Regions from separate parts of the Hydrogenophaga sp. L99 genome, predicted to be linked through region 3. Evidence: predicted binding sites of a transcription regulator. Region 3 holds the regulator's gene; each other region holds the start of a gene.

Region 1 (9,764 bases), 1.1 Mb from region 3:
GCCCGGCTGGACGACCTCATGATCTCGTGGGCCAGTGATGGCGGCGGGGTGGGCCCGCATTTCGACAGCTACGACGTATTTTTGCTGCAGGCCAGTGGGCAGCGCCACTGGCGCATCGGCCGCCAGAAAGACTTGACGCTGGAGGAGGGCGTTCCCCTGAAAATTTTGAGCAACTTTGAGCCCGAGGAAGAGCACCTGCTCAACCCCGGTGACATGCTGTACCTGCCGCCGCGTTGGGCGCACGACGGCGTGGCCGTGGGCGACGACTGCATGACCTATTCCGTGGGCTTTCGCGTGCCGCAGCGCGGCGGGCTGGCCGGTGAACTGTTGCAGCGCATGGCCGACGACTTTGAAGATGCCACGCTCTACCGCGACCCGGCTCAGCCTGCCACCGCGACACCCGCCGCCATGCCGCCCGCCCTCGAAGCGTTTGCGGTCGACGCGCTGCAGCGCCTGCTGGCCGAGCGCCAGTCGCTCGCCTGTGCTTTGGGCGAGGTCATGACCGAGCCCAAGCCGCGGGTGTGGTTTGAAGAGCCCGAGGCCGACTGGGCGCCCGGCGCGGTGCAGCTGGACCGGCGCACCCGCATGATGTACGACAAGCGCCATGTGTTCATCAACGGGGAGAGCCTGCATGCGGGTGGTGCCGATGCCCGGCTGATGCGTGCGCTGGCAGACGAGCGGCGCCTCACGGCTGCGCAGGTGCAGCGCGCCAGCGCAGACGCGCGCGCACTGCTGCAAGACTGGTTTGAAGCCGGATGGCTACACGCTGCCTGACCTTCTGAAAGGCCTGCGATCAAGCGCGCCAGGAGACCACCATGACCGACGCTTCCCACACACCTGATGCGCCCGGCGCATGGCAGCCGTTGCCCGAGGGTCGTCTGCAGGGGCGGCTGCTGTTTGCTGACCTGGTGCGCCAAGCACTGGCCACAGCCGCTGTTGAGGGGTGGCCGCGCCTGGTGCTTTGTGATCCGAATTTTTTGGACTGGCCCTTGGGCGAACGGGCGGTGGTCGCTTCGCTACAAGCCTGGGCCCGGCGGGGTCGGGTGCTGCAGGTGCTGGGCCAAGACCTCGGGTCGCTGCGCTTGCAACACCCGCGCTTTGTGCAGTGGCGCGTGACGTGGGCCCATCTGATCGAGGTGCGTGCCTGCAGCAGCGCTTTGGCCGGCGATTTGCCCAGCGCCATCTGGTCGCCCGGCTGGACGCTGGAACGCATCGATGCCAGCCATGGCGTGATGGTGGCGAGCCGCGACGCGCGGCGCCATGTGGCGCTGGCTGAGCGGCTGGATCACTGGTGGCAAAAGGGCAGTCCGTCACTGCCGCCGACCACCTTGGGTTTGTAGGAAGATAGCTGAAAGTTGTATTTTTGCAACGCTAATCTGTGAGTAAAAGAAATACTTGATCAGGGTAAACACGGTTGTTTTTTCGGGCGTATCATTCCCTTCCAGCCGGGACACACATTCACAAATGGGCGTCAGGCTGAATCGATTTAACTCGAATAAAGGTTCGGGTTTTTTTTTGGTCGATTCAAGCGTTTTGCTTCGTTTAGTACACATCCATTGGAATTTCTCATGAATAAGACCCTCCTGATCGCCACCCTGTTGGCTGCTGTTGCCCTGACCGCTTGCGGTAAAAAAGAAGAAGCACCTGTTGAGGCACCAGCACCTGCTGCTGCTCCAGCACCTGTGGAAGCCGCTCCTGCCGCCGCTCCTGCCGATGCCGCTCCTGCTGCAACCGACGCTGCTGCCACCCCCACCGTCGCTGGTGCTATCGAAGCTGCTGCTGGTGCCGCTGCTGACGCTGCTGCCGCTGGCGCTGCCGATGCTGCCAAAGCCGCTGCTGACGCTGCTGCCGAAGCCGCCAAAGCTGCTGTGAAGCCTGCGCAGTAATGCGTGCATCCGGGCCTTGAGCCCGGTCGCAAAAAAGCCGCCCTTAGGCGGCTTTTTTTCGTTTGGAGCGCTGTCCACCCATGGACTTCACGCGCAGGCGCTGCCATCAGCAGCGCTGCCTGTCACTTCAAGTCGTTGGCGAGCAATTGCAAAATGTTTTGCGCATTGGCCGAGCTGTCGGGTTGGCCTTGTGCGTCCAACACCGACACCGTGGTGCTTTCGCCGCTGCTTCGCACCACGACACGGTATTTGGCTGGCGTAGCCTCTGGTGCCGAGCTGCCAAACAGCCGGCCAAAGAAGCCGGGCTTGGCCGCGTCGGTTGCTTGAGCGGGCACGTAGCGCACAAAGTAAACACCTTGGGTGCGGTCGCGGTCTTCGACCGTGAAGCCGGTGCGGTCCAGCGACAGGCCCACCCGGCGCCAGGCGCGGTCAAAACCATCGGCTATTTGCACCAGGGGCACGTTGTTGACCGTGGTCACGCGCGCCACAGCCTGGACCGGCGCCGTCTCTGCAGCCGCTTTGGCCTGGGCTTCGCTCACCCCCAGCTTCACCATCAGGCGGCGCAAAAACTCGGTTTCGAGTTCGCTGTCGGCTGGACGGGGCTGCCACACGGTCTGGTCTTTTTGGGTGCTGGAATACACCTCGATCATGCCGCGGTGGCTGATGTAGATTTCGGTGCCACCGGCGGCATTGCGTTCCAGACGGGTACGGAATTTGTCGCGTTCGCCGGTGGAATACAGGTTTTCAAACACCTTGCCGATCGTGCGGCGAATGATGTCTTGTGGCAACTTGGCGCGGTTTTCGGCCCAGTCGGTTTCCATGATGCCCAGGTTTTCCTGGTCAAGTTCGAGCAGGAAACCGTTTTCTTGCCAGAAGTCTTTCACCGGGCTCCAGAGCTTGTCGGCAGGGCGGTCAATCACCAGCCAGCGCTGGTTGCCGGCGCGTTCAATGCGCACGTCACCCACGGTGTTGACCGCGGTGGTGCCGCTGGATGCCTGGGCTGGCTGCGCGGTCTGGTAGCCGCTGGCGGTGACCACCGAACCCGGCACGTTGTAGCGCGAGTCGCGGCTGAGCTGGGTCAAGTCGGGAGGCACATCCAGCGTGACACCACGCTCGGCGCTTTTGTAATCGATCTTGTCTTCTTGCAAGATCGAGCAGCCCGTGGCCAGCACCGCCGCAGCGGCCAGCAGGCTCAGGCGTGCCAGACCGAAGCCGGCGTGTGCCGCGGCAGTCGGGCGGGATGCTGTTTCAAACGGTGCGGAAGTGGGCATGTTGGAGCGCTCGGTGAGAGAAAGGTGTGTGAGGGACGGGGCAGGCGGCGGCGAGCCGTTGCGTCAGGCGATCAGCCCACTGTCCTGCAAGGCGTTTTCGACCGTGGGCACCAGCGCGCGCGACATGGGCGTGAGCGGCAGGCGCATGGTCTCGTTGCAAAGGCCCATGCGGGCCATGGCCCACTTGAGCGGGATCGGGTTGGCTTCGACGAACAGGTTTTTGTGCACCGGCATCAGGCGGAACTGGATGTCCATGGCGCGCTTCACGTCGCCCGCGATGGCGGCCACACACAGCTCGTGCATCAGGCGCGGTGCAATGTTGGCGGTCACACTCACATTGCCCTGGCCGCCGCACAGCATGAGCGCCACAGCGGTGGGGTCGTCACCCGAGTAAATGGCAAAGCCCTCGGGCGCTTCCCGAATGAGCCATTGCGCCCGCTCAATGTTGCCGGTGGCTTCCTTGATGCCCACCACGCCCGGCACCTGCGCCAGGCGCAGGGCGGTTTCAACCGACATGTCGGCCACGCTGCGGCCGGGCACGTTGTACAGCACGATGGGCAGGTCGCCGGTGGCTTCGGCAATGGCTTTGAAGTGCTGGTACTGGCCCTCTTGCGTGGGCTTGTTGTAGTAGGGCACGACCTGCAGTTGGCAGTCGGCGCCCACTTTTTGGGCAAATTTGGCCAGTTCAATGGCTTCGGCGGTGGAATTGGCACCGCAGCCGGCCATGATGGGCACGCGTTTGGCGGCCTGTTCCACAGACACGCGGATGATCTCGCAGTGTTCTTCCACCGTCACGGTGGGCGACTCGCCGGTGGTGCCGACCACGCCAATGCAGTCGGTGCCCTCGGCAATGTGCCAGTCAATCAGTTTGCGCAGGGTGGGGTAGTCCACGCTGCCGTCTTCTAACAGGGGCGTGACCAGGGCCACGATGCTGCCGGTGATGGTTTTCATAAGCTTCAGGCTCGAAAGGATGCACCCTGACCCAGCGTCAGGACGGGCCGGCCCGCGGTGGGCAGGTAATCTTGCATTCTACCCAGTGACGTCGAGCAGACGACGCACTGGCGTGGCTCCGGAATGCCCGGTTTCTCGCACGGCTGCGATGCGCTGCACGAAGCGCTCGGGCGCGCTGCAAAAACCGTCTTCAAAGGCCACCACCCTCAGCCCACCGCAGGCCTGCAGCAGCTCGCCGGGTTGTAGTAAAAAGTCGGGCCGAGCCGGTCGACCCACGGTCTCATGGCCGCTGGCAAAGGTCTCGTACAGCAGCACGCCACCCGGTGCCACGCTGGCCACGATCAGCGGCAACAGCGGGCGCCACAGGTAGTTGGTCACCACCACGGCATCAAAGGTCTCACCCTCCAACGGCCAGGGACCGTTTTCAATGTCCGCCAGCACGGCTCGGCCCAGCGGCGCCACGGCGGCAATGGCTTCGGGCGAGCGGTCCACGCCCGTCACGCGGTGGCCCCGCTCGGCGAGCCATCGCAGGTGGCGGCCGTGGCCGCAGGCCACGTCCAGCACAGTGCCCCCGGCGGGGATCAGGTGCGTCCAGCGGCGCACCCAGCTTGAGGGGGCTTCGTTGCCGTGTAGCACGGGGCTACCCGTCGAGGGGAGGGCGGTGTTGGGCATCAGAAGCAACTCCAGAGCTGGTCGGCCAGGTTCAACAAAAAGTCGGGCTGGTTGTAGAGCTTGAGGGTGCCCAGCAGCGCTGCACCGATGCCCGCCCAGAGGGTGACCTTGGCCCAGAGACCGTTCCAGCCGGTGGTTTTCACGCCGCCGCTCCCACGCGCTGGGGCCCGCGCACGATGGGAGACTCCCGCACCGGCAGGTTGATCAGGGCGGCAAACACGCCCAGCGCAATCGAGATGTACCAGACGATGTCGTAGCTGCCGGTGCGGTCGTACAACACGCCGCCCAGCCACACACCCATGAAGCTGCCAATCTGGTGGCTGAAAAACACAAAGCCGCCCAGCATGGACAGGTGGGCCACACCAAAAATTTGCGCCACCACCGCATTGGTGGGCGGCACGGTGGACAGCCACAGCACGCCCATGACGGCTGAAAACACATACACGCTGGCGGGCGACAGCGGCACGATCAGGAAGACGCTGATGGCCACCGCCCGCGCCAGGTAAATGAACGCCAGGATGTAGCGCTTGGGCATGCGCTGGCCCAGCGCGCCAGCGGCGTACGTGCCGATCACGTTGAACAGCCCAATGAGCGCCAGCGCGTAGCTCGCCACCTGGGGCGACAGCCCGTTGTCCTTCAGGTAGCTCGGCATGTGCACGCCAATGAACACCACCTGGAAACCGCACACGAAATAGCCCGCCATGAGCAGCTGGAAGCTGCGGTATTTGAACGCTTCGCGCAGCGCCTGCACAATGGATTGCTCGCGCTTGGGCATGGTGCCACCCGCAAAACCCGGTTCACGCAGGCCCCAGGCCAGCGGCATGATCAGCAGCACCGCCGCGCCCAGCACCATGAGCGCTTCTTGCCAGCCAAAGCTGCTGATGAGCCAGCCTTCTACCGGCACCATGAGGAACTGCCCGAACGAGCCTGCCGCCGCGGCCACGCCCATGGCCCATGAGCGCTTTTCGGCCGGTATTTGCCGCCCGATCACACCGTAAATCACCGCGTAGGTGGTGCCGGCCTGCGCCGCCCCAATCAAGATGCCCGCCGTGAGCGCGAACCCCAACGAGGTGGTGGACATGGCCATGCCCAGCAGGCCCAGCGCATACAGCGCGGCGCCCACCACCAGCACCTTGAAGGCGCCGAAGCGGTCGGCCGCCATGCCGGCAAAAATGCCGAACACGCCCCACGACAGGTTTTGCACCGCCAGCGCGAAGGCAAAGGTTTCACGGGTCCAGCCCTGAGACTGGGTCACGGGTTGCAGCCACAGGCCGAAACCATGGCGGATGCCCATGGACAGCGTGACGATGAAAGCACCGCAGGCGAGCACCTGCAGGGTGGATAGACCAGCGGGGCCCTGGGTTGGGGGCGCGCCGGACGGGGTGGGTGAGGCAATGGACATCCGGGGAATGTAGCGAATTTGCCCCATGCCCGCTGCCACCTGCGCGAAACCGGTCACACGCAGGCAAGCCGCCAGTCCGGCAAGCTGTTGTTGCATACAGTGAAAAGGCGGGGCGCGCACTACAATGCCGCGCATGACAGAGAAACCCGCCGCCCCCAAGTCCGTCGCCGCCAGCGACGCTTATTCCGAAGGTTCGATCCGCGTCCTCAAGGGACTGGAGCCGGTCAAACAACGGCCGGGCATGTACACCCGCACCGACAACCCGCTGCACATCATCCAGGAAGTGCTGGACAACGCGGCCGACGAGGCGCTGGCTGGCCATGGAAAAAAGATCAAGGTCACGCTGCACGCCGACCACTCGGTGAGTGTGGAAGACGACGGCCGTGGCATTCCGTTTGGCCTCCACCCGGAAGAAAAGGCCCCGGTGGTGGAACTGGTTTTCACCCGGCTGCACGCCGGGGGCAAGTTTGACAAGGGCAGCGGCGGCGCTTACAGCTTTTCGGGTGGCCTGCACGGCGTAGGCGTGAGTGTGACCAACGCGCTCTCGACCCGGCTGGAAGTGACCAGCTACCGCGAGGGCAAAGTGGCCAAGCTGGCGTTCTCGGCCGGTGACGTGATCGAACAGCTGGTGATCGCGCCCAAAGGCGAGGGCGACCGCAAGCAGGGCACCACGGTGCGCGCCTGGCCCGACGCGAAGTATTTCGAGTCGGCCGCGCTGCCCATGAACGAGCTCACCCACCTGCTGCGCAGCAAGGCGGTGCTGATGCAGGGCGTGACGGTGACGCTGGTGAACGAAAAAACCAAGGACACGCAGGTGTGGCTCTACAAGGGCGGCCTGCGCGACTATTTGCAGCAAACGCTGCACGGCGAGCCGGTGATTCCGCTGTTTGAAGGCGAGGGCTTTGCCGACAGCGCCCACGACAGCTTTGCCGAAGGCGAGGGCGCCAGCTGGTGCGTGGCCTTCACCGAAGACGGCCAGCCGGTGCGCGAGAGTTATGTGAACCTGATCCCCACCAGCGCGGGCGGCACGCACGAAAGCGGCCTGCGCGACGGCCTGTTCCAGGCCGTGAAGGGCTTCATCGAACTGCACGCGCTGCTGCCCAAGGGCGTGAAGCTGCTGCCCGAAGACGTGTTTGCCCGCGCCAGCTACGTACTCAGCGCCAAGGTGCTCGACCCGCAGTTTCAGGGCCAGATCAAGGAGCGGTTGAACTCGCGCGATGCGGTGCGCCTGGTGGGCAGCTTTGTGCGCCCCGCGCTGGAGCTTTGGTTGAACCAGCATGTGGACTACGGCAAGAAGCTGGCCGAACTCGCCATCAAGGCCGCGCAGTTTCGCCAGAAAGCCGGCCAGAAGGTGGAAAAGCGCAAGGGCTCGGGCGTGGCGGTGCTGCCGGGGAAGCTGACCGACTGCGAAAGCAAGGACCTGGCGCACAACGAGGTGTTTCTGGTCGAGGGCGACTCGGCCGGTGGCAGTGCCAAGATGGGCCGCGACAAGGAAAGCCAGGCCATTTTGCCGCTGCGCGGCAAGGTGCTGAACACCTGGGAAGTGGAGCGCGACCGCCTGTTTGCCAACAACGAGATTCACGACATTTCGGTGGCCATCGGCATTGATCCGCACGGCCCGCTGGACACGCCCGACATGAGCGGGCTGCGCTACGGCAAGGTCTGCATCTTGAGCGACGCCGACGTGGACGGCTCGCACATCCAGGTGCTGCTGCTCACGCTGTTCTTCCGCCACTTTCCCAAGCTGATTGAAAACGGCCATTTGTATGTGGCGCGCCCGCCGCTGTTCCGGGTGGACGTGCCCGCGCGCGGAAAAAAACCCGCCATCAAGCAGTACGCGCTGGACGAGGGCGAGCTCACCGCCATTCTGGACAAATGCGCCAAGGACGGCGTGCCGCGCGAAAAATGCCAGATCAGCCGCTTCAAAGGCCTGGGTGAAATGAACGCCGAGCAGCTGTGGGACACCACGCTCAACCCCGACACCCGCCGCCTGATGCAGGTGAACCTCGGGTCTATGGACTTCGCAGCCACCGAAGCGCTCATCACCAAGCTCATGGGCAAGGGCGAAGCCGCTTCGCGCCGGGAGCTGATGGAGCTGCACGGCGATTCGGTGGAAGTGGATATTTGATTTCCCCCCGCGCCGCCTTCGGCGTCACCCCCCGAGGGGGCAACACCAGCCGTCTGGCGGAGCCAGCCCGGCGGTGTTTCTGAGCCAGCCCTCTGCACGCGCCTGTTTGTACGAATGCCTGAAACCCCATGAACGATACCCCTGAACTCGATCTCGCACCGGCAGAGTTGCCCGGCGAAGACAACCTGGCCAGCTACGCCCAGCGGGCTTACCTGGAATACGCGCTGTCCGTCGTGAAGGGCCGTGCGCTGCCCGATGTGTGCGATGGCCAGAAGCCGGTGCAGCGGCGCATTCTGTTTGCCATGGACCGCATGGGACTGGGCTTTTCCGGGCCGAACAACAACACCGCAGCCAAGCCGGTCAAGAGTGCGCGCGTGGTGGGTGATGTGCTGGGTAAGTACCACCCGCACGGCGACAGCGCCGCCTACGACGCGCTGGTGCGCATGGCGCAAGACTTCAGCCAGCGTTACCCGCTGATCGACGGCCAGGGCAACTTTGGCAGCCGCGACGGCGACGGCGCTGCCGCCATGCGCTACACCGAAGCCCGGCTGGCCAGGATCACCAGCTTGTTGATCGACGAGATTGACGAAGGCACGGTGGACTTCATCCCCACCTACGACGGATCGTTCGAAGAGCCCAAGCAGTTGCCCGCTCGCTTGCCGTTCAACCTGCTCAACGGCGCCAGTGGCATCGCCGTGGGCCTGGCCACCGAAATCCCCAGCCACAACCTGCGCGAAGTGGCCGACGCCTGCGTGGCGCTGATCAAGAACCCCAAACTCAGTGAAGAAGACCTGCTGACGATCCTGCCCGGCCCGGACTACCCCGGCGGCGGCCAGATCATCAGCCCGGCCGGTGACATTGCCGACGCCTACCGCACCGGCCGCGGCAGCCTCAAAGTGCGCGCGCGCTGGAAAATTGAAGACCTGGCGCGCGGCCAGTGGCAGCTGGTGGTGAACGAGCTGCCACCCGGCGTGAGCAGCCAGCGGGTGCTGGAAGAAATTGAAGAAATCACCAACCCCAAGGTGAAAGCTGGCAAGAAGGCGCTTAGCCAGGACCAGACGCAGCTCAAAGCCAGCATGCTGATGGTGCTGGACGTGGTGCGCGACGAGTCGAGCAAGGACGCCCCGGTGCGACTGGTGTTTGAGCCCAAGAGCAGCCGCATCGAGCAGCAGGAGCTCATCACCGCGCTGCTGGCCCACACCAGCCTGGAAAGCTCGTCGCCCATCAACCTGACCATGATCGGCCTGGACGGGCGGCCCACGCAAAAGAGCCTGCGGCTCATGCTGAGCGAATGGATCGAGTTCCGCCAGACCACCATCGTGCGGCGCTCGCAGCACCGGCTGAACAAGGTGCTCGACCGCATCCATATTCTGGAAGGCCGCCAGCTGGTGTTGCTCAATATTGACGAGGTGATTGCCATCATCCGCCAGAGCGACGAGCCCAAGGCCGCGCTG
Region 2 (9,764 bases), 880 kb from region 3:
TGCAAGACTGGCTGCCCGAAGGGCACCTGGCGTACTTCATCAGTGACAGCGTCGACAGTCTGGATCTGAGCGCCTTCCACGCCCGGTACGCCAAGGGCGGACCGCGCAACCAGCCGTTTCACCCGGCCATGATGGTCAAGGTCCTCATCTACGGCTACGCCACGGGCACCTTCAGCTCACGCAAGCTGGCGGCCAAACTGCACGAAGACGTGGCGCTGCGGGTGCTGGCTGCGGAGAACTATCCGGCGCACCGCACGCTGTCGGACTTCCGTGCGCTGCACCTGCAGGAGTTGGCAGCCCTGTTCGTGCAGGTGGTTCACCTGGCGCGCGAGTGTGGCTTGGTCAAGCTGGGCACGGTGGCAGTGGACGGCACCAAGCTCAAGGCCAACGCCAGTCGCCACAAGGCCATGAGCTACGAGCGCATGCTCAAGGCCGAGGCCGAACTCAAAGCCCAGATCGACGGCCTGCTCAACCGAGCGAAGGCGGCCGACGATCTGGAGAAGAACGAGCCCGACATCGACATCCCCGGCGAGATCAAGCGCCGGGCCGATCGGTTGAGCGCCATCACGGCGGCCAAGCTGCGGCTGGAGCAGCGCCAGCAAGAAGCCGATGCCGCGCGCGGACGCAGCGAGAACGACCAGCGCAAACCCCGGGACAAGGACGGCAAACCCAAGGGCGGGCGCTACAAGCGCGACTTCGGCGTTCCCAAGGACAGCGCCCAGGAGAGCTTCACCGACACAGACAGCCGGATCATGAAACGCGCCGGTGGGGGCTACGACTACAGCTACAACGCGCACACGGCGGTGGACGAGACCGCGCAGATCGTGGTGGCGGCCGAGCTCACCAACAACGCCGCCGACAACGATCGCCTGCCCGTATTGCTGGCGGCAGTGAAGGCCACCCTGGGCGATGACGCCAAGCAGGTTCTGGCCGATGCGGGGTTCCGATCGGAGTCGGTGTTCGAGCGACTCAAGGACAGTCCGAGCGAGTTGATCGTGGCGCTGGGCCGCGAGGGCAAGCAGGACCTTGAGATCGACGCCCAGAAGTACCCGCACAGCGCAGCGATGGATGCCAAGTTGAAGACACCCGAAGGCAAGGCTGCCTACCGCAAGAGGAAGTGGATCGTGGAGGCGCCCAACGGTTGGATCAAGAGCGTGCTGGGGTTCAGGCAGTTCAGCCTGCGGGGATTGGAGAAGGTCAAGGCCGAGTTCAAGCTCGTGTGTCTGGCGCTCAACCTGAGGAGGATGTGCAGTTTGCGAGCAACTTGAGGGAAAACGGGGCATCGAGGGCCTCGAAACGGAGCCTTCAGACCCGCACAAGGCCGCCGCACAGACCACGCCAAACAACGGGAACGATCAAATCACCCGAGGCACCGCGCAGTTATCCTCAAATCAGCCCGCGAAACGTTCTGCCGCGCAGGCTCCTAGATTCGAATACAAATTTCAAGGAGGATCAGGGGATGCATTTACAGCGATTTGCACTACTTGCTTTTTCTGTTTTGGTCATTGCCGGCTGTACCAGAAAGACGAATCATGGTGACTTCAATCAAGAGGCAATTTGCACTGCGGCAATTGCCACGATCATGAGCCAATCACCGTCAATCATTCGAGCGGAAAAATTCTCCGAGAAGGTGACATCTCTGTCGTATGTCCGACCTGCAGACGGCAGCCATTGGGACTATCGATGCATGCTTGAAGGTGATCGGATCGTCTGGGCCAGTGGAAACGGGCGGTGGCGAAACAGCGGTTCAGATGAAGTCGTTTCGTTTCTAGTCAAAGGGAAGACTCTGAGCATTTCCCAGCGGTTTAGTGACAACTCATCGGACACAAAGGCTTTCACATCTGAAAGCTTGGGAGCCAGCAAACCAGTTCAGTGAAAATCCCGGCTCTCCGTGGCCAGCCGGCCCAGCATCGGCGTGAGGTCTTCCAGGTGGCCGGCGATGAGGTTGCAGACCTCGCCCTCGCGCTGCCACACACCGTGCACGGCCATGAGCCTTGAACGTGTGAGGGCATTGCGCTGGCGTTCGCGCAGGGCTTTCCAGACGATGACTTGCACCACACCGGTTTCATCTTCCAGCGACACGAAGACCACGCCGTTGGCGGTGCCGGGTTGCTGGCGACCGGTGACGATGCCGCAGGCGCGCACGAGGCGGCCGTCGGGGGCGTCTTTCAAGGCGGCTGCGGTCATGAAGCGGCGCGCTTGCAGGCGATCGCGCAGCAGGGCCAGGGGGTGGCTGCGCAAGGTGAGGCCCAGGCTGGCGTAGTCCCACACAATGGCTTCACCTTCGGGCGCCTCGGGCAGGTCCAGCGCATCTTCATCCACCGGTGCTTCTTTCAAAAGCGCGGGCGGGGCTTTGAGGGCGGCGGCGTCCCAGACTTGCTGGCGGCGGTGGCCGCTGAGGCTCATCAAGGCGTCGGCGGCGGCGAGTTGCTGGAGGGTCTGGCGGTCGAGGCTGGCGCGGCGGGCAAGGTCTTCGGTGTCGGTGAACGCTGTGGCTTCGCGCGCGGCGACGATGCGTTGCGCTTCGCTGCGCGAGAGGCCGCTGACCCTACACAGGCCCAGGCGCACGGCGGGCATGGTGGGCCGTTCGGGCTGAGCTTGTCGAAGCCCAGGCAATGGCTGGGCGAGCCCTTCGACAGGCTCAGTGCGAACGGGTGATGCTTCCAACGTGCAGTCCCACCCGCTTTCCATCACGTCCACCGCGCGCACCTCGACACCGTGGCGCACCGCGTCTTGCACGAGCTGGCTGGGGGTGTAGAAACCCAGCGGCTGGCTGTTGAGCATAGCGGCCAGAAATTCGGCCGGGTGGTGGTGCTTGATCCAGCAGCTGGCGTACACCAGCAGCGCAAAACTGGCGGCGTGGCTTTCGGGAAAGCCGTAGCTGGAGAAGCCTTTGATTTGCTCGACCACGCGCTGCGCAAAGTCGGGCTCGTAGCCGCGCTCGGCCATGCCGCTGAGCAGGCGGTCCTCATATTGGCCCAGGCCGCCCTTGCGCTTCCAGGCGGCCATGGCGCGGCGCAGGCCGTCGGCTTCGCCGGGCGTGAAGCCGGCGGCAATGATGGCGATCTGCATGCACTGCTCTTGAAACACAGGGATGCCCAGCGTGCGCTGGAGGGCGGCGTCCAGCCCTTTGGGGTAGTCAATGGGTTCTTTGCCCTGGCGGCGGTTCAGGTAGGGGTGCACCGCGCCGCCCTGAATGGGGCCTGGCCGCACCAGCGCCACTTCAATCACCAGGTCGTAAAAGCAGCGCGGGCGCAAGCGCGGCAGCATGCTCATTTGCGCGCGGCTCTCGATCTGGAACACGCCCACGGTGTCGGCGGCGCAGATCATGTCGTAGGTGCCTGGGTCTTCGGCGGGGATGTCCTGCATCTGAAACACATGGCCCTTGCGCTGGCCGATGAAGTCGAGCGACTTGCGGATGGCGGTGAGCATGCCGAGCGCGAGCACGTCCACTTTCAAGAGGCCCATGGCGTCGAGGTCGTCCTTGTCCCACTCGATGACGGTACGGTCAACCATGCTGGCGTTTTCAATCGGCACCATGCGCGAGAGCGGCATCTGTGTGAGTACAAAGCCGCCGGTGTGCTGCGACAGATGGCGCGGAAAACCCATGATCTGACCGGTGAGCACGAGCAGCTGGCGCACGGCCAGGCTGTCGGGGTCAAGGCCCACTTCGCGCAGGCGCTCGGGCTCGATGGCCTGGCGCCCGTCGCGCCAGTAGAGCTCGCGCGCGAGCTTGTCCAGGGTGGCTTCGGCAAAGCCCAGCGCTTTGCCCACGTCGCGCAGGGCGCTGCGCGGGCGGTAGCTGATGACGGTGGCGGTGAGCGCGGCGCGTTCGCGGCCGTATTTGGCGTAAAGGTACTGGATCACTTCTTCGCGCCGCTCGTGTTCAAAGTCCACATCGATGTCAGGCGGCTCGTTGCGCTCTTTGGAAATGAAGCGCTCAAACAGCACTGCGGTGCGCGCCGGGTCCACTTCGGTGATGCCCAGGCAGTAGCACACGGCGCTGTTGGCCGCCGAGCCACGGCCCTGGCACAAGATGTGTTGCGAGCGGGCAAAGGCCACGATGTCGTAGACGGTGAGAAAGTAGTGCTCGTAACCCAGCTCACCAATGAGCGTCAGCTCGTGCTCGACCTGCTGCTGCACCTGGTCTGACGCACCCGCGGGCCAGCGCCGGCCCATGCCCTCGTAGGCCAGGCGGCGCAGGTAGCTGGCCGGCGTTTCGCCCGGCGGCACCACTTCGCTGGGGTATTGGTAGGCCAGTTCGTCGAGCGAAAAGTGGCAGCGCTCGGCGACCTTCAGTGTCTCGGCCAGCAAGGGCTCGGGGTAACACTGCGCCAGCGCCAGCGCCAGGCGCGAGCGCAGGCGTTGCTCGGCATTGGGCGCGAGCGCTTGGCCGCAGGCGGTGAGCGGCTGGCCGAGGCGGGTGGCGGTCAGCACGTCTTGCAGCGCCTTGCGCGAGCGCAGGTGCATGTGCACGTCGCCCACGGCCACCAGCGGCACGGCGGTGAGCTCGCTGCTCTGGCGCAGCCGGTGCAGGCGCATTTCGTCGTCTATCAGGCGCAGCTGCTCCACGCCGAGCCAGCAGCGGCCCACGAAATGCTGCAACAGCCAGCGCGCCACCGTGTCCATCTGATCCTGCGTGCTGCCGCGCTGTGGTACGGCAATCACCAGGCAGTCGGTCAGTGCGTCGGCGCTGATGGCGTTCAGCGTGAGGCGGTAGGTGCCCTTGGGCGCCGTGCGGCGCAGGCGGGTGATGAATTCGCACAAGTTGCCGTAGCCGTTGAGGTTGGTGGCGAGCACGACGAGGGTGAACGGCGCGTCACACACCACCTGAAACTGGCTGCCCACCAGCAGCTTCAGGCCATGCGCTTTGGCCGCCACGTGGGCGCGCACGATGCCAGCGAGCGAGCACTCGTCGGTGAGCGCCAGCGCGGTGTATCCCAGCGCCTGGGCACGCTCCACCAGCTCTTCGGGCCGGCTGGCACCGCGCAGGAAACTGAAGTTGGACAGGCACAGCAGCTCGGCGTAGGCGGGAATGCCAGCGGGTTGTGGCGTCATGGTGGGCACCCTCGCAGGCGGGCCCCCATCCCTGCCTTCCCCCAGAGGGGGAAGGGGTCAGTCATGTGCTCCGGGCGAGGATGGGCTTCAATGCCTTGCTCCTTCCCCCTCTGGGGGAAGGTTGGGATGGGGGCAAGCGCACCACGGGGAGGGATGCGTACCGAGCAGAGGGGAAGCCCCCCAGGGCGCCGTCGGGCCGGCTTTGCCGGACGGCCAGTGCCGCCCCCTTGAGGGGGTCGCGCGCAGCGCGGCGGGGGGGAGTCAATCAAGCGAATACTCCATGGAGAAACCACGCTGGCGCCTCGTCCAACCGCGTCTGAAACACCCACAACACCCCCGCGTGTGCCGACTGCGCCACCCAGTAGTCGCGCACCACGTTGCGTATCTGCCCCACGGACTCGTCGCGGTCCCACCAGCCGCCCTCGACCCGCTGCGGGCCGGCGAGCAATTGAAGTTCACCCTGGTAATAAGGCCGGTGGGCGCGCACCAGCAGCTTGATCGGCGCCGCCAAGATGAAGCCGGGCTGCGGCAGCCCGTTGCCCGCCACGGGCTTGCGGGGCAAGGGTTCGGGTGCCGTTTGCCAGCGGCACATCCATTCGGGGCGATGGTCTTCACACAGCACCGGGCGCAGCACGCGCTGCGGCCCCAGGCGAGCGGCCAGGCGTTCCAGCACCAGGTGCAGCGGCTCGCGGCCTTCGGCTTCGTCGGGCAGCCACGAAGCGCTTTTTTCTTCCAGCGGCACCACGGCGTCGGCCACCAGTTCCAAGTCGCCCACCGGGGCCAGCAGCTCCACCCGGGCCAGGTGTTCGGCGAGCAGGCGGCAGAGGTGATCAAGCTGGCGTGTGGGCTCGGCGGTGCGTATGGTGATGCTGCCGCCCTCGCCTGCGGACTTGGCGCGCATGGCGTCGTGCGCCCAGCGGAGGGTGAAGGCGGTGGTGCCGCTGTGGCGCGCGGCCAGCCAGCCGCACAGCGAAAGCAGCAGGCGGCGCGCGCCAAACAGCAGGGCCGGCGCGTCGTCCACCCGAAACATCAGCTCCAGGCGCTGCGCAAAGTGCTCGGGCAGCTCGATCCAGGCATGCACTTCAGGCGCTCTGCCGTAAGCCCGGTCGAGCGCGGCGAGCAACTGTTTGTCAAACCGGCGGGCCACACCGCCGCGCGGCAGCCGCCGCACGTCGCCCAGGGTGCTGCAGCCGATGTGCGACAGCGTGAGGCGGTGCGGGCGCACGGCACTGAGCGTGTCCATGGGCAGGGCGTCCAGCAGGGCGTCCAGCGGCTGTTGCAGGCCGTTTTCAACCCCGGCGCGTGCCAGCGCCAGCGCGGCCAGGCTGTTGGGCGCCCAGGCCAGCTGGCCCACACCCAGTTCGGCGCCTTCGGCTTGCACGCGCTCGCGCAGCGCGCGCTGGCCCCCAAACAGGCGCACGCTCGCCGCCAGCTCCATGACCACGGCTTCGTCAGCGACAGCAACGCGGGGCGTGAATTGAAGCGCCCAGAGTGCCAGCGTCTGCAGCGCCGCGTCAGTGGGCAAGGCGGTGTCGTCGGGCGCTGGGAGCCGGAGCGCTGACCACAACATGGTCGACCTTTGGGGTGGGGGTAGGCGCAGCGTCCCGGGGCTGGTCGCTGGGCAGCAACGCGCTGGGCTGTTTCAGGCGCGGCGTCAAAATGGTCTGCAGGCCACCGGGCACAGACGGCAAATGCAGCGTGCTGCCCAGTGGCGGGCCTTTGCGCTTGAACACCTCGACCCGCAAGGCCCAGTCAGGCCCCACGCGGGCCAGCAGGCGCAGCGGCGCGGCCGACGACTCTTGTGCCGCCGAGGCAGACCGGCACAGAAACACTGGGCCGGCACAGCCCGCCGCCAGCACCTGCAAGCGGCGCACCTGCTCGGCCCGCACCTGCGGCAGCCAAGCAATGACGGCACCGAAGGCGTTGGCCCTGACCAGCTGCTCGGTGGCCCACAGGCGCTCGGCCGGCGTCTCGGTTTGCACCCAGACCAGCTGGCGCTCGCTGATGCCTTCCCAGCGCAAACCGGGCGGGTGCGGCGGACGCGGCGGGCCCACCAGCACCACACTGCGCCCAGCGGCGCACACCTGACGCAGCAGCGGCCCCAGCAGCCGCCATTCCAGCATGCCGCTTTGCGGCGCCAGAATTTCGGTGACGGTATGGCAGGGCCAGCCACCGCCGGGCAACACCGCGTCCAGCGCAGCAAAGCCGCTGGACAGGGTGGCGGCCACAGGCGCGCCCAACTGGTCACCGCGCCACAGCGCTGCGGCCACAGCAGCAGGCAGGCCGCTGGCGAGCGCACCCGGGGCTGGCACCGGGTGGGGCGCGTTGTGGACCGGCGAGGCCAAAGGGACGGTGGCGGGTTGCATGTTGACGTTAAATACTGTTTATGCGTACAGTATATGAAAGCATTGAAGCTGTCCAGTAAAGCCCGGCGCCGTGCACGCCGCATCGACACCCGCGCAAAGCCCAGCCATATCAAGCCCATGGAACTATTCAATTAGCACTCACTCATAGAGAGTGCTAATATTTATGAAAGCCAACCTGAGGAGGGTTCTTCACATGTCCGTATCACTTGCTCCCGCCGCCTTGCCCACCGCCACCCTGGCCGTGGCCAGCCCTTGGGCCAGCCGCTCGCTCACGATGCCGCCGCTGGGCAACTTGGATGCCTATATTTCTGCGGTCAACCGCATGCCGCTGCTGACGCTGGAAGAGGAACAGGGCGCCGCCCGGCGCCTGCGCGACCACAACGACCTGGACGCTGCGGGCCAGCTGGTGATGTCGCACCTGCGGCTGGTGGTGTCGATTGCCCGCCAGTACCTGGGCTATGGCCTGCCGCACGGCGACCTGATCCAGGAAGGCAACGTGGGTCTGATGAAGGCCGTGAAACGCTTCGACCCCGACCAGGGCGTGCGCCTGGTGAGCTACGCCATGCACTGGATCAAGGCCGAGATCCACGAATACATCCTGAAAAACTGGCGCATGGTGAAGCTGGCTACCACCAAGGCGCAGCGCAAGCTGTTTTTTAACCTGCGCTCGCGCAAGCAGGGCTTTCGTGCCGATGCGCTGGACGGTGACACGCACCGCGATGTGCTGTCGGACACCGAGGTGGGCGTGATGGCGCGTGAACTGAAGGTGAAGCCGGAAGAAGTGCGCGAGATGGAAACCCGCCTGTCGGGTGGCGACGTGGTGCTGGACCCCGGCCCGAGCGACGACGGCGAAGACAGCTTCGGCCCCATTGCCTACCTGGCTGATGCCACCCACGAGCCCACGGCGGTGCTGGAGTCGGCCGAGCGCGACGCCCTGGCCACCGAAGGCGTGGCGCACGCCATGAGCGAGCTGGACGAACGCTCACGCCGCATCGTGACCGAGCGCTGGCTCAAGGTGAACGACGACGGCTCAGGCGGCATGACGCTGCACGAGCTGGCGGCCGAATACGGCGTGAGCGCCGAGCGGGTGCGCCAGATTGAGGTGGCGGCCATGAAAAAAATGCGCAAGGCACTGGCCGAGTTCGCCTGACGCCTCTGAGGCGCTCAAATTCAAAAGCCCCGGCGGATGGATTCGCTGGGGCTTTTTGCTGTATTGGCCAGACTCAGCCACTCAGGCGCTGAACCGTCGGTTTTGTCCGAGGAACGGAGGCCGGTGCAAGCCAAAATGGCTGATGCCTATCTTTTTCAGCTCCCCACCCATCAGCTTCAGGGCCATGCGGCGGCACTGGTGCCAGCTTCTCAGCTTGTTGGTGTGGGTTGGGCTGATGGCTTTGGGCACGCCCCATGCGCAGGCCACCAGCGCGCCCAGCAGCCTGACGCTGCCCACGGTGGTGCTGGACAGCGCGCAAAAAGTGTGCCCCTGGCCCAGCGTAGCCTTTTCTGGGTGGACCCCAGCGGCCAGCTGACCGCACCCGAGGTGGCCCAAAGCCAGGCGAGCCTGCCGTTTGCGGTGCGCAGCCCCAAGCACCGCTTGCTCATCGGCCCACAAGCGGCGCTCTGGGTGCGGTTTGACGCCTGGGTGCAAGACACCGGCTCGCACTGGGAACTGGAGCTGACGCATTCGGGCACAGACCGCATCAGCTTGTATTACCAGCACCCCGACGGCAGCTGGCACGCGCAGCACGCGGGCGACAGCTTGGCCGTGCGCGACTGGGCTTCGCCCGACCGCTACCCGGTGTTTGCACTCGATACGCGGGCCGATGCCCCCGTAACCTACTGGGTGCGCATTCAACATGCCCGGGTGCCGTTCTCGGGCGAGCTGTTTGTGCACCGCCACAGCGCGCTGCGCGAAATGCGCATTCAACAGCAGTTCATGCTGGGTGCCTATTTCGGCATGGCTTTTTTGCTGACGGTGGTGGCGGTGGCCAATGCCCTGGTGTTTCGCGACCTGAGTTTTGGCAGCTACGCGGTCTACATCTCGGTGCTGGGCCTGGCGCTGGCTGCTTCGCTGGGGGTGGGCGGACAGTTTCTGTGGCCCCATTCCGCCCACTGGAACGGCATGGCCGAATTTGTGCTGCTGCCCCTGGTGGCGGTGGTGGGCTTGCTGTTTGTGCGCCATGTGGTGCAGCCCCGGCGCATCGGGCAAGGCCTTGACCGGCTTTCCCTTACCCTGGCGGGCCTGCTGGTGTTGCTGACGGCTTGGGATGTAGTCAGGCCCTCCGCCTGGACGCTGCAAGCCATTACCGCCACCGGCGCGCTGACCATGGTGTTGGTGTACGC
Region 3 (9,764 bases):
ACGTATTCAATGCGGGGGCTCCTCCTTTTGACCAGTATTCAGACGAGAGCCTTGGTCTTGAGGCTTACGAGACCGCATTTGGACGTATTCAGGCGCTGTGGCCACAGCCCCGGGTGCTGGATGTCATCGAGCAATCCATCTTCCGGGACCCTAACGATCCCGACTCTGAGGTATTTGACCTTGAGGCCTACCGCGAGCTGTTGCTGTTGCATGCGATGGCCAAGGACATGATCAAGCGCGATGTGGCGGCAGCCCATGCGCCCAACGACTTTCAGCACACGGCTGTTCAGCCGTTGAAGGCCGCTGGAAAACTCATTGCATCTGCTGAGGCCGCAGGGGGGCGCGATACCGAGCCCTTTGACACCGCACCGCCAGCTTCTCCGCGCCTGGGTCTCGATGTTGATTTGAACGATTTGTCAGAGTTTTCAGCATTCGAAGCCTCTTTGCCGGAGGTGTCCGTGCTGGTGGAGCCAACAGCCCAGCCAGAACCGCCACCACGAAGCGCGGGCCGTGAGCCGATGGACAATCTGATTGATTTCGAGATGCTTGACTTCATGACCGATGAGGATGTCAAGCCCGCTCCGAAGCCGTCTGACAAAGCTTGAGGTTGGTTGTGCTTTGACGTCTTGAGCTAACGGACTGATGGGAAAAAGCCGGGCTAGCCCGGCTTTTTTATGCGCGATTTCTGCCAGCTCGATGGCTTGGTATCAGCGTCGAACCTGTAGGGCGCCCGGGTTCACGATGTTGGTGGGTGTGCCCTTGATGTAATTGACCACATTGTCAAAGGCTGAGGCAAAGTAAGCCTCGTAGCTGTCTTGCTCGACATAGCCGATGTGCGGTGTGCAAATGCAGTTTTCCAGGCGCAGCAGCGCGTGCCCTTGAAGAATTGGTTCTGATTCAAATACGTCCACGGCTGCCATGCCGGGGCGCCCGCGGTTCAGCCCAGCCAGCAGCGCCTCGGGTGCAATGAGCTCAGCCCTGGATGTGTTCACCAGCAGCGAGGTGGGCTTCATGCGCGAAAGGTCTTCCAGCGTCACGCAACCAGCACTGCTGTCACCCAGGCGAAGGTGGAGCGAAAGCACATCGGCCGTTTCAAAGAAACCTTCTTTGCTGGTGGCCACATCGTAGCCGTCAGACAGCGCCCGAGCCCGCGATGTTTCGCTGCCCCAGACGATGACCCGCATGCCAAACGCCCGGCCGTAGCCCGCCACCAGAGAACCGATGCGTCCATAGCTCCAGATGCCCAGCGTTTTGCCTTTGAGTGCCATGCCCAGCCCGAAGTTGACGGGCATGGACGCGGCCTTGAGGCCCGACTGCTGCCAGGCACCGTGCTTGAGGTTGGCTGCGTACTGGGGAATGCGGCGCATGGACGCCATGATCAACGCCCAGGTCAGCTCAGCTGTGGACACCGGCGAGCCCACGCCCTCAGCCACCGCAATCCCCCGTTCGGTACAAGCCGCCACGTCCAGGTGCGAGCCGACGCGCCCAGTCTGAGCGATCAGCTTCAAGCGCGGCAATTTTTCAATCAGCTGCCGCGTGACTTGCGTTCTTTCCCGAACCAGCACCAAGACATCTGCATCACGCAAGCGCACAGCCAGTTGACCCACGCCCTTGACCGTGTTGGTGAAAACTTTGGCCGGGTAAGGTTCCAACTTTTCGGCACAACGCAGCTTGCGGACAGCGTCTTGATAATCATCAAGGATCACAATATTCATGGGCTCTATTGTGCCCGCATGCCCAAGTGCGATTGCTGTGCGGTACGCACCTGGTTACCTTGTGAAGTGCGCTCCAACCAGTGCGGCCCTCAGTGCGGTGCTCAAGAAATGTCTACACGGCGAGCGCATCTCCGTCTCGGTCAGTTTGCGGCGCTGTCAATACCCGCCATTGTCTCGGCTATGTCTGCGGTTCACGCCTTGCAACCCCTACTGATAAGGGGTGCATGCACCGGGGATGACTTGTTCAGCATCGCCGGGGTGGGCGTTGGCTTGTCGTTGCGCAGGGCCCTCAGGCGCGCTGACGGCGTGCTTGGTTTTCGAGTGCAGCGAGCCTGTCGAGTTCGGCGCACACATCGTTGATGCGACCGGAGATCACGAGGCGGGCGTCCATTCGGCAACTTGCGCCAGCGTCGGTGTTGCGCACCACACGCACCCGAGATGGCCGGTTCGCCGATGGCGCATGCGGGCTGGTCGGGTCATTTGCCGCTACGGCAGCGGCTGTGGTGGTGTTGCGACCGAGCCAGCCCGCGCGGGTGAACAGTTGCACAACTTTCGGGGCGGTCTTGGCTTGCTTAATCACAGTAGGTGCGGGCAGCCAGCTGTCGATGAGCTGCAGCGGCGCGCGCCAAGTGTTGGTCGTGAAACGGATTCCCATGCGAAACTCCAAAAGGGGTTGAACACAGGCAGGATTGCTAAAGGAATCGCCAACGCAGGGTTGTGCCGTTCAGGCAGTGCAAAAACCGCCTTCCGGACCAAACGCCCGCCACCTGCTGAGGCGACGTGAACCCCTGCGGGTCAGACTTGGAAGCTGTTTCGGATCAGGCCCACGGCCAGTCCTTCAATTTCAAAGGGCTCACCAGGCTCGACCACAATGGTCTTGTAGTCTGGATTTTCAGCGTGCAGCTCAATGAGGTGTTGCCGGCGCATGAAGCGTTTGACGGTTACGTCCTCACCCAGGCGAGCCACCACAATCTGGCCATTCTTGGCTTCTTTGGTGGCCTGTACGGCGAGCAAGTCACCGTCGATGATGCCAACATCGCGCATGGACATGCCCCGCACCTTGAGCAAGTAGTCGGGTGTGCGTTGAAACAGGCTGCGCTCAACGTGGTAGGTCTGGTCCACGTGCTCTTGAGCGAGGATGGGCGAGCCAGCCGCCACACGGCCAATGAGAGGCAGCATCAGCTGGGCGAGGCTGGGGAGCGGCAGTGTAAGCTGGCGTCCCCGTGAGTTGTTGATGGATTGAAGGTCTTCGCTGCGCAGGCGGATGCCGCGCGATGTGCCGCTGACGAGCTCAATCACGCCCTTGCGGGCAAGGGCCTGCAAATGCTCTTCTGCCGCATTGGCCGATTTGAAGCCCAGCTCTGTGGCAATTTCTGCGCGGGTGGGCGGCGCGCCGGTGCGTGCAATGGCTGTCTGGATGAGTTCCAGAATCTGCTGCTGGCGGGCCGTGAGTTTGGGCGGATAGGGCTGGGACTCAAGCATGGGTGACCTTTTGAAGAGCGCTCACGAGGAGGGCAGTCGGCATCTGGCAATGAAGGGATTCGGTACAGCCGCCAAGATCATTTTCAGAGCGACTGTGTTCTTATCCAGTACCTGTATTTTTAATCAGTTTTGGAGTCTTGGCAAGTGGCAATTCATGAAACGCAGGCGCAGGCTGAAAAACGCCTGGTGATTCTGGGCACGGGCGGAACCATTGCTGGGCAGTCTGCCCGGGCGGGGGACAACGTGGGTTACGTGGCCGGCCAGGTGTCAGTGGCCGATCTGGTGGGCGCTGTTCCGTTGTTGCAGGGCTTGCCGCTGGATGTGGAGCAGGTGGCTCAGCTCGACAGCAAGGATATGGGGTTTGCTGTGTGGAAGGCGCTTGCAGCGCGTGTGGCATTTCATCTGGAACGACCCGAGGTGGCGGGCATTGTCATTACCCACGGGACCGACACCATTGAGGAAACCGCCTTTTTTCTGCAGTCGGTCTTGCGGCCCGGCAAGCCGGTGGTGTTGACCTGCGCCATGCGTCCAGCCACGGCCCTGGTGCCCGACGGACCTCAGAATCTGAGCGATGCGGTGGCCGTGGCGCGCCAGGCGGGCGCGTTCGGCGTGGTGGTGGTGTGTGCCGGTCAGGTGCACAGCGCCGTGGACGTGGCCAAGGTCCACACCTACCGCGTGGACGCTTTTGATTCCGGTGACGCCGGCGCGCTGGGCTGCGTGGAAGAGGGCGTACTTAGGCAGTTTCGACCCTGGCCTGCAGCGTGTGAGGCGGGTTTCTTCGATGCATCAGCCCATGCCCGGGTGCAGGCTTGCTCTGCTTTGCCCCGCGTGGTCTTGGTGACGAGCCACGCCGATGACGACGGGCTATTGGTGAAGGCGTTGACCCAGGCTGGCTGCGATGCGGCACAGCCCCTGCGCGGCATCGTGGTCGCCGGCACAGGCAACGGCTCCGTTCATGCATGCCTGGAGTCCGCTTTGGTAGAGGCTGAGGCGCAAGGGGTGCGTGTGGTGCGAACCAGCCGCTGTGCGCGGGGCCGCGTGCTGGCGCACGCTGGACATCGGTTGGCAGCGGTGTCGGGTTTGTCCCCGGTCAAGGCGCGCATTGCCCTGGCTCTGGAACTTTTGGCCGGCGTTCAGGCATAAAAAAACCCGGTGCGAGACCGGGTTTTTCATTGAGGCAAGCGGGCTTATTTGGCCAAGGCCTCAAAGGCACGGGCGGTAATGTCGTCCACCGAACCCATGCCACTGATGGCGCGGTATTTTGGCGCAGCGGCTGCGTCGTTTTGTGCCCACTGGCTGTAGTAATCCACCAGAGGACGGGTTTGCGCACTGTAAACCTCCAGCCGCTTTTTGACCGTTTCTTCCTTGTCGTCTTCGCGCTGGATCAGGGGCTCACCCGTCACGTCGTCCTGGCCTTCCACTTTGGGTGGGTTGAACTTGACGTGGTAGGTGCGGCCGGAGGCTGGGTGCGAGCGGCGACCGCTCATGCGCTCAATGATGGCTTCAAAGGGTACGTCGATTTCCAGCACGTAGTCCAGCTTGACGCCGGCAGCCTTCATGGCGTCGGCCTGGGGAATGGTGCGGGGGAAACCGTCGAACAGGAACCCGTTGGCACAGTCGGCCTGGGCGATGCGCTCTTTGACCAGATTGATGATGAGATCGTCGCTGACCAGTCCACCGGATTCCATGACGCTCTTGGCTTCGAGGCCCAGCGGTGTGCCGGCCTTGACCGCTGCGCGGAGCATGTCGCCAGTGGAGATTTGGGGGATGCCGTATTTTTGGCAAATGAAGGTGGCTTGCGTACCCTTGCCCGCACCCGGAGCGCCCAACAAAATCAGTCTCATCGCATTCCTTTTAAGAGTTTCAATGGGGAGCCGCTTGTCTACTGCGGCAGCCCCCTGGACCGGGGGCCGGGGGCGACCGGGCGAGGATAGCACGGGCTTCCCCGACGCTGGCTTACACGCAATTCGTGCAAAAAATCGCACTTCATTGGTGCTACAACGCGCTTTTTCAGCCGCGCAAAAGCAGCGCGCGCACCCGTTCCAAGTCTTCTGGCGTGTCCACGCCGGGGCCGGGTGCGAGGGTGCTGACATGCACGGCAATGCGCTCGCCATGCCACAGCACGCGCAATTGTTCCAGCGATTCGAGGCTTTCCAATGGGGCCGTTTCGAGCGTTGGAAACTTCCGCAGAAAACCAGCCCGGTAGCCGTAAATACCAATATGCCGCAGTGGCGCCGGTGACGGCAGACCCGCCCCTGGGGCGCCGGCGAGCGAAGCCATGCCGTCGCGCCACCAGGGTATGGGCGCGCGGCTGAAGTAGAGCGCCGTTTGGGCTTTGTCCAGCAGCACTTTCACCACATTGGGGTTCAAAAAATCAGCCATGCTGTCGATGGCATGCGCTGCCGTGCTCATGACGCAGTCTGGCCGGCGCTGCAGCTCGGCCGCTACGGCATTGATCAGATCGGGCTCAATCAAGGGCTCATCGCCTTGCACATTGACCACAACAGCGTCGTCGGCGAGGCCCAGCAGTGCGCAGGCTTCGGCCAGGCGGTCGCTGCCTGACACATGGTCGGTGCGGGTCAGCAGCGCCGGGATGCCGTGCGCTTCGCACACTTGCACGATGCGCACGTCGTCTGCCGCCACGACGCAGTGGCTGGCTTGGCTCATGCGCGCGCGCTGGGCGACGCGCACCACCATGGGTACACCCGCCAGGTCGGCCAGGGGTTTGTTGGGCAGGCGGCTGGACGACATCCGCGCTGGAATCAGAACGGTGAAGCCGGCGCCCTGGGGCAAGGGCTTCATGGGCGCGGTGCGGGTGCCGGTGGCCGCGCAGCTTCTTCCTCGGTGAGCGTGCGGGCCACGTGTTCCAGCAAGATGGGAATGCCATCGCGCACGGGATAGGCGAGGCGGGCGCTGCGCGAGAGCAGTTCCTGTTTGTCGCGGTCGTAAATCAGCGGTCCTTTGGTGACCGGGCAGACCAGCAGTTCGAGCAGTTTGGTGTCCATGGCGGGATGATAGTCCGGCTGCGCACGGTGACGCGTCAGCGGTGGGTTTTGAGGGCGGCCAGGCGCTCGTCTATGGCGGCCAAAAAGGCGGCTTCCGGCGCCAGTTCCAACGGCACGGCCCATACGGCGGCGTGGTCGGTGCCGTTTTCAAGGGCTGCTTGCGCAAAGCACTTCACCGCGTCCTTTTCGGTACACACCATGGGGGTGTTTGGGCTTTTGCACCATGCTGTGTAGGCCGCGGGCTCGGCGTGGTCGGGCAGGGCCACTTCTCGTGCGAGGGTGAGGCCGCGGGTGCGCAGCATGTCAAAAAACACCGAGGGTCGCGCAATGCCCGCCACCGCGGTGATGGCTTGGCCTTGCAGTTGCGCCAGCGCGATGCGTTGTCCGCGAAGCCCCACCGCGTGGTGTGCCAGGCGGCGAACGGCGGTAAAGACCGGGATGCCTGGCACCGATGCGATGTTGGGTGGTGCTGCCCCTTCGCGGTGCTGAAGCAACACCACATCTGGCCGGTAGGCCGCACCGGGTGCTGGAGGCCAGGGCTCGCGCAGCAGTCCTGCGGGCAGCAGCCAGCCGTTGCCGCTGCCACGCTCGTCAAACACGGCAATGGCCATGTCTCGGTGCAAGGCCAGGTGCTGCAGGCCGTCGTCGCACAGCAGCACGTTGACCTGGGGGTGTGCTGCCAGCATTGCCCGCGCGGCGGCGGCCCGTTGGCGTGCCACAAACACCGGAACGCCTGTGGCCCGCTGGATCAGGGCGGGTTCGTCCCCGCTCTCGCTGGCTGGCATGGCCGCTGTCACTTCCAGCACGGCTTCGCTGCTGCGTCCGTAGCCACGTGAGACCACGCCAGGGTGCCAGCCTTGGGCGGTCAGGTGCTGCACCAAGGCGATCACCGTGGGGGTTTTGCCCGCGCCGCCCACCACCACGTTACCCACCACAATGACCGGCACGGGCAGACGCTGTGAAGTGAGGAGGCCCCACGCATAAAAGCGGCTGCGTAAGGCCATGAGCCAACCGTAGACCCAGGCAATAGGCCGCAGCAGCCAGGCTTGCAGCCCGCGCCGCTGGGCGCTGGCCTGCCATCGGGCCTGGCGGCCCGCGGAACCTTCAGGCGGTGTTGCCATGCCGGGCGGTGCCGCGCTCAGGGCTTGGTCCGAGGCGCCTTGCCACCAGACTGCTGGGTGGCAAAGGTGATTTGCACCAGACCGGCGCGCCGGGCCGCATCCATGACGTTGATGACCGATTGGTGGGTGGCTGCTGCGTCGGCGCTGATGATGACCACCACCTCGCGGTCATCCTGACTGGCCATTGCCAGCGCCCGGGTGAGCGTGTCCACACCGCTGCCTTCGAGCACCTCTTTGTTGATCGAGTAGCGGCCATCGCTGCTGATGGCCACGATCACTTCCTTCGGGTTTTCGCGCTGGGCCTGCGCGTCAGCCACGGGCAGGTTGACCTGCAGTTCGGTGAACTTGCTGTACGTGGTGGTGAGCATCAAAAAGATCAGCACCACCAGCAAAATGTCGATGAAGGGGATCAGGTTGATCTCGGGCTCGTCGCGGTTGCCGGGTCTGAAGTTCACCGTAGCACTCCCGAAAAGGCAGGCGAGGCGACCCCGAAAATTTGCCCGCTCATTTGCGCAAGCTCACCAGGTGCCGGGCGAAGCGCTCAGCGGCCAGCTCCATGGAGAGCAGGTAATCGTCAACCCGCGCCCTGAAATAGCGCCAAAAAATCAGGGCGGGAATGGCCACGATCAAACCGAACGCCGTGTTGTACAGCGCGATCGAAATGCCGTGCGCCAACTGCCCCGGGTTACCTCCACCCGGTACCGCACCCATGCCGCCATCACCAGCTTGCGATCCGAAAATTTCAATCATGCCGATGACCGTACCCAGCAGTCCCAGCAAGGGTGCTGCCGAAGCGATGGTGGCGATGGCCCCCAAATAGCGCTGCAACTTGGCGGCGGCTTTGCGGCCTGCGCCTTCCAGGCTGGAGCGCAGGTCGTCTTCGCTGGCGCGGGGGTTGTTGCTGAGCGCACGAAAGCCGCTTGCCAGCACTTCGCCAAGCACCGAGTTCTGCTCCAGCTGGGTGACCACGTCGGGCCCAGGTATGCCGTTGCGGGACACCATGATGGCTTCGTCCAGCAATTTGGGTGGCACGATCTTCGCGGTTTTCAGCGTGATGAAACGCTCAATCACCAGGGCCATTCCCAGCACGGAACAGATGATCAGTGGCCAGATGGGCCAGCCGGCGGCTTGTATGATGGAAAACAAATCGGGGCTCCAGGCAAATGCCGCCATGCGTTGGCGGCCCAAGTGCAATCTTTGGGATTATGGCTCAGTGCCCATCTACCGCAGCCTGCCCCGCGTGCCCTTGATGCACCTCATGCGCAGAACGATTGCCCCGCAGACCTGTGGCGCACAAACCCTTTCGTGCACAGATTCTGTGGATAACTTTGTGAAGAACTTGCCCCCGCTGGGGCGCGAACCCGCGCCCCGCTTCAATTTGGACAGAACGATGAGAAAACAGGCAGCACAAAACGCTGTGAAATCAACGGCTTGGGCACAAGCCAGCAGCCTGGCTCGGGTTGTCGAGCGCAGCCCTAGCGTGGGCGCGGGTTGTGGACAGTTTTCCCTTGGTATCGCCCATGGCTGAAGCATTTTTTGAATCCGAGACAGCGCCTGCAGGCCGGGTGTGGGCGGTTGGTCCGCTGATGCGGGCCATCGCTGACGCGCTGGCAGCCCGTTTCAACCCGGTGGCGGTGCGCGGCGAGATTTCGGGCTTTTCGCGCGCAGCCAGCGGTCATTGCTACTTTTCGCTTAAAGACGAAACTGGGCAGGTGCGTTGCGCCATGTTTCGCCGGGCGGCCGACCAGCTCAGCTTCAGTCCGCGCGACGGTCAGCGGGTGGAAGCCCGCGGCAAGCTGGACGTTTACGGCCCGCGGGGCGATTTGCAACTCATTGTGGACAGCCTGCAGCCGGCCGGGCAAGGTGCGCTGTTTGAGCAGTTTTTGCGCCTTAAGGCACAGCTGGAGAGCGAGGGCCTTTTTGAAGCGGCGCGCAAGCGTGCTTTGCCTGCGCAGCCACACAGCATTGGTGTGGTGACCTCGCTGGGTGCGGCAGCTTTGCGTGACGTGGTCACCGCCTTGCGTCGCAGGGTGCCGCATGTGCCGGTGGTCATTTATCCGGCGGCTGTGCAGGGGCTTCAAGCCCCGGGAGAGCTTTGCGCTGCCTTGAAAACGGCCTACCGCCGACACACCGAAACCGGTGAAAGCGAGGTGCTGTTGCTGGTGCGCGGCGGAGGCTCACTGGAAGACCTGTGGTCGTTCAACGACGAGTCGGTGGTGCGCACCGTGGCGCTGGCGCCCATGCCGGTGGTGTGCGGTGTGGGGCATGAAACCGACTTCACCCTGGCCGACTTTGTGGCCGACCTGCGAGCGCCCACGCCCACCGCGGCGGCCGAGTTGTGTGCGCCTGCGCGCGAACTGCGTCTGGGTGAACTGGCCTACCTGCAGGAGCGCATGAACGAAGCCAGTTATGGCGCCATAGACCAGCGCGCGCAGCAACTG

What was found. Region 3 encodes LexA, which represses DNA repair genes until DNA is damaged. Its sites were predicted from a motif close to ACTGTATNNNNATACAGT; they were not measured.
Region 1: the regulator LexA is predicted to act here: its motif matches at 6,266-6,283, upstream of AC4QBL_RS11580 (DNA topoisomerase IV subunit B).
Region 2: the regulator LexA is predicted to act here: its motif matches at 7,438-7,455, upstream of imuA (translesion DNA synthesis-associated protein ImuA).

What each region holds. Positions count from the first base shown of each region.
Region 1 is NZ_CM178972.1:2,420,905-2,430,668, reverse strand. Features, by position in the region: gene AC4QBL_RS11620 (JmjC domain-containing protein) at 1-774, shown strand, start outside; gene AC4QBL_RS11615 (hypothetical protein) at 816-1,340, shown strand; gene AC4QBL_RS11610 (hypothetical protein) at 1,569-1,886, shown strand; gene bamC (NlpB/DapX family lipoprotein) at 2,009-3,157, opposite strand; gene dapA (4-hydroxy-tetrahydrodipicolinate synthase) at 3,221-4,108, opposite strand; gene AC4QBL_RS11595 (class I SAM-dependent methyltransferase) at 4,187-4,780, opposite strand; gene AC4QBL_RS11590 (hypothetical protein) at 4,780-4,923, opposite strand; gene AC4QBL_RS11585 (MFS transporter) at 4,920-6,182, opposite strand; gene AC4QBL_RS11580 (DNA topoisomerase IV subunit B) at 6,316-8,310, shown strand; gene parC (DNA topoisomerase IV subunit A) at 8,439-9,764, shown strand, end outside.
Region 2 is NZ_CM178972.1:429,493-439,256, reverse strand. Features, by position in the region: gene AC4QBL_RS02005 (IS1182 family transposase) at 1-1,268, shown strand, start outside; gene AC4QBL_RS02000 (error-prone DNA polymerase) at 1,870-5,058, opposite strand; gene AC4QBL_RS01995 (Y-family DNA polymerase) at 5,324-6,628, opposite strand; gene imuA (translesion DNA synthesis-associated protein ImuA) at 6,573-7,424, opposite strand; gene rpoH (RNA polymerase sigma factor RpoH) at 7,618-8,574, shown strand; gene AC4QBL_RS01980 (sensor domain-containing diguanylate cyclase) at 8,899-9,764, shown strand, end outside.
Region 3 is NZ_CM178972.1:1,308,193-1,317,956, forward strand. Features, by position in the region: gene AC4QBL_RS06230 (hypothetical protein) at 1-605, shown strand, start outside; gene AC4QBL_RS06235 (D-2-hydroxyacid dehydrogenase family protein) at 708-1,715, opposite strand; gene AC4QBL_RS06240 (hypothetical protein) at 2,005-2,370, opposite strand; gene lexA (transcriptional repressor LexA) at 2,511-3,197, opposite strand; gene AC4QBL_RS06250 (asparaginase) at 3,342-4,340, shown strand; gene adk (adenylate kinase) at 4,385-5,041, opposite strand; gene kdsB (3-deoxy-manno-octulosonate cytidylyltransferase) at 5,208-5,999, opposite strand; gene AC4QBL_RS06265 (Trm112 family protein) at 5,996-6,202, opposite strand; gene lpxK (tetraacyldisaccharide 4'-kinase) at 6,238-7,323, opposite strand; gene AC4QBL_RS06275 (ExbD/TolR family protein) at 7,341-7,778, opposite strand; gene AC4QBL_RS06280 (MotA/TolQ/ExbB proton channel family protein) at 7,828-8,469, opposite strand; gene xseA (exodeoxyribonuclease VII large subunit) at 8,844-9,764, shown strand, end outside.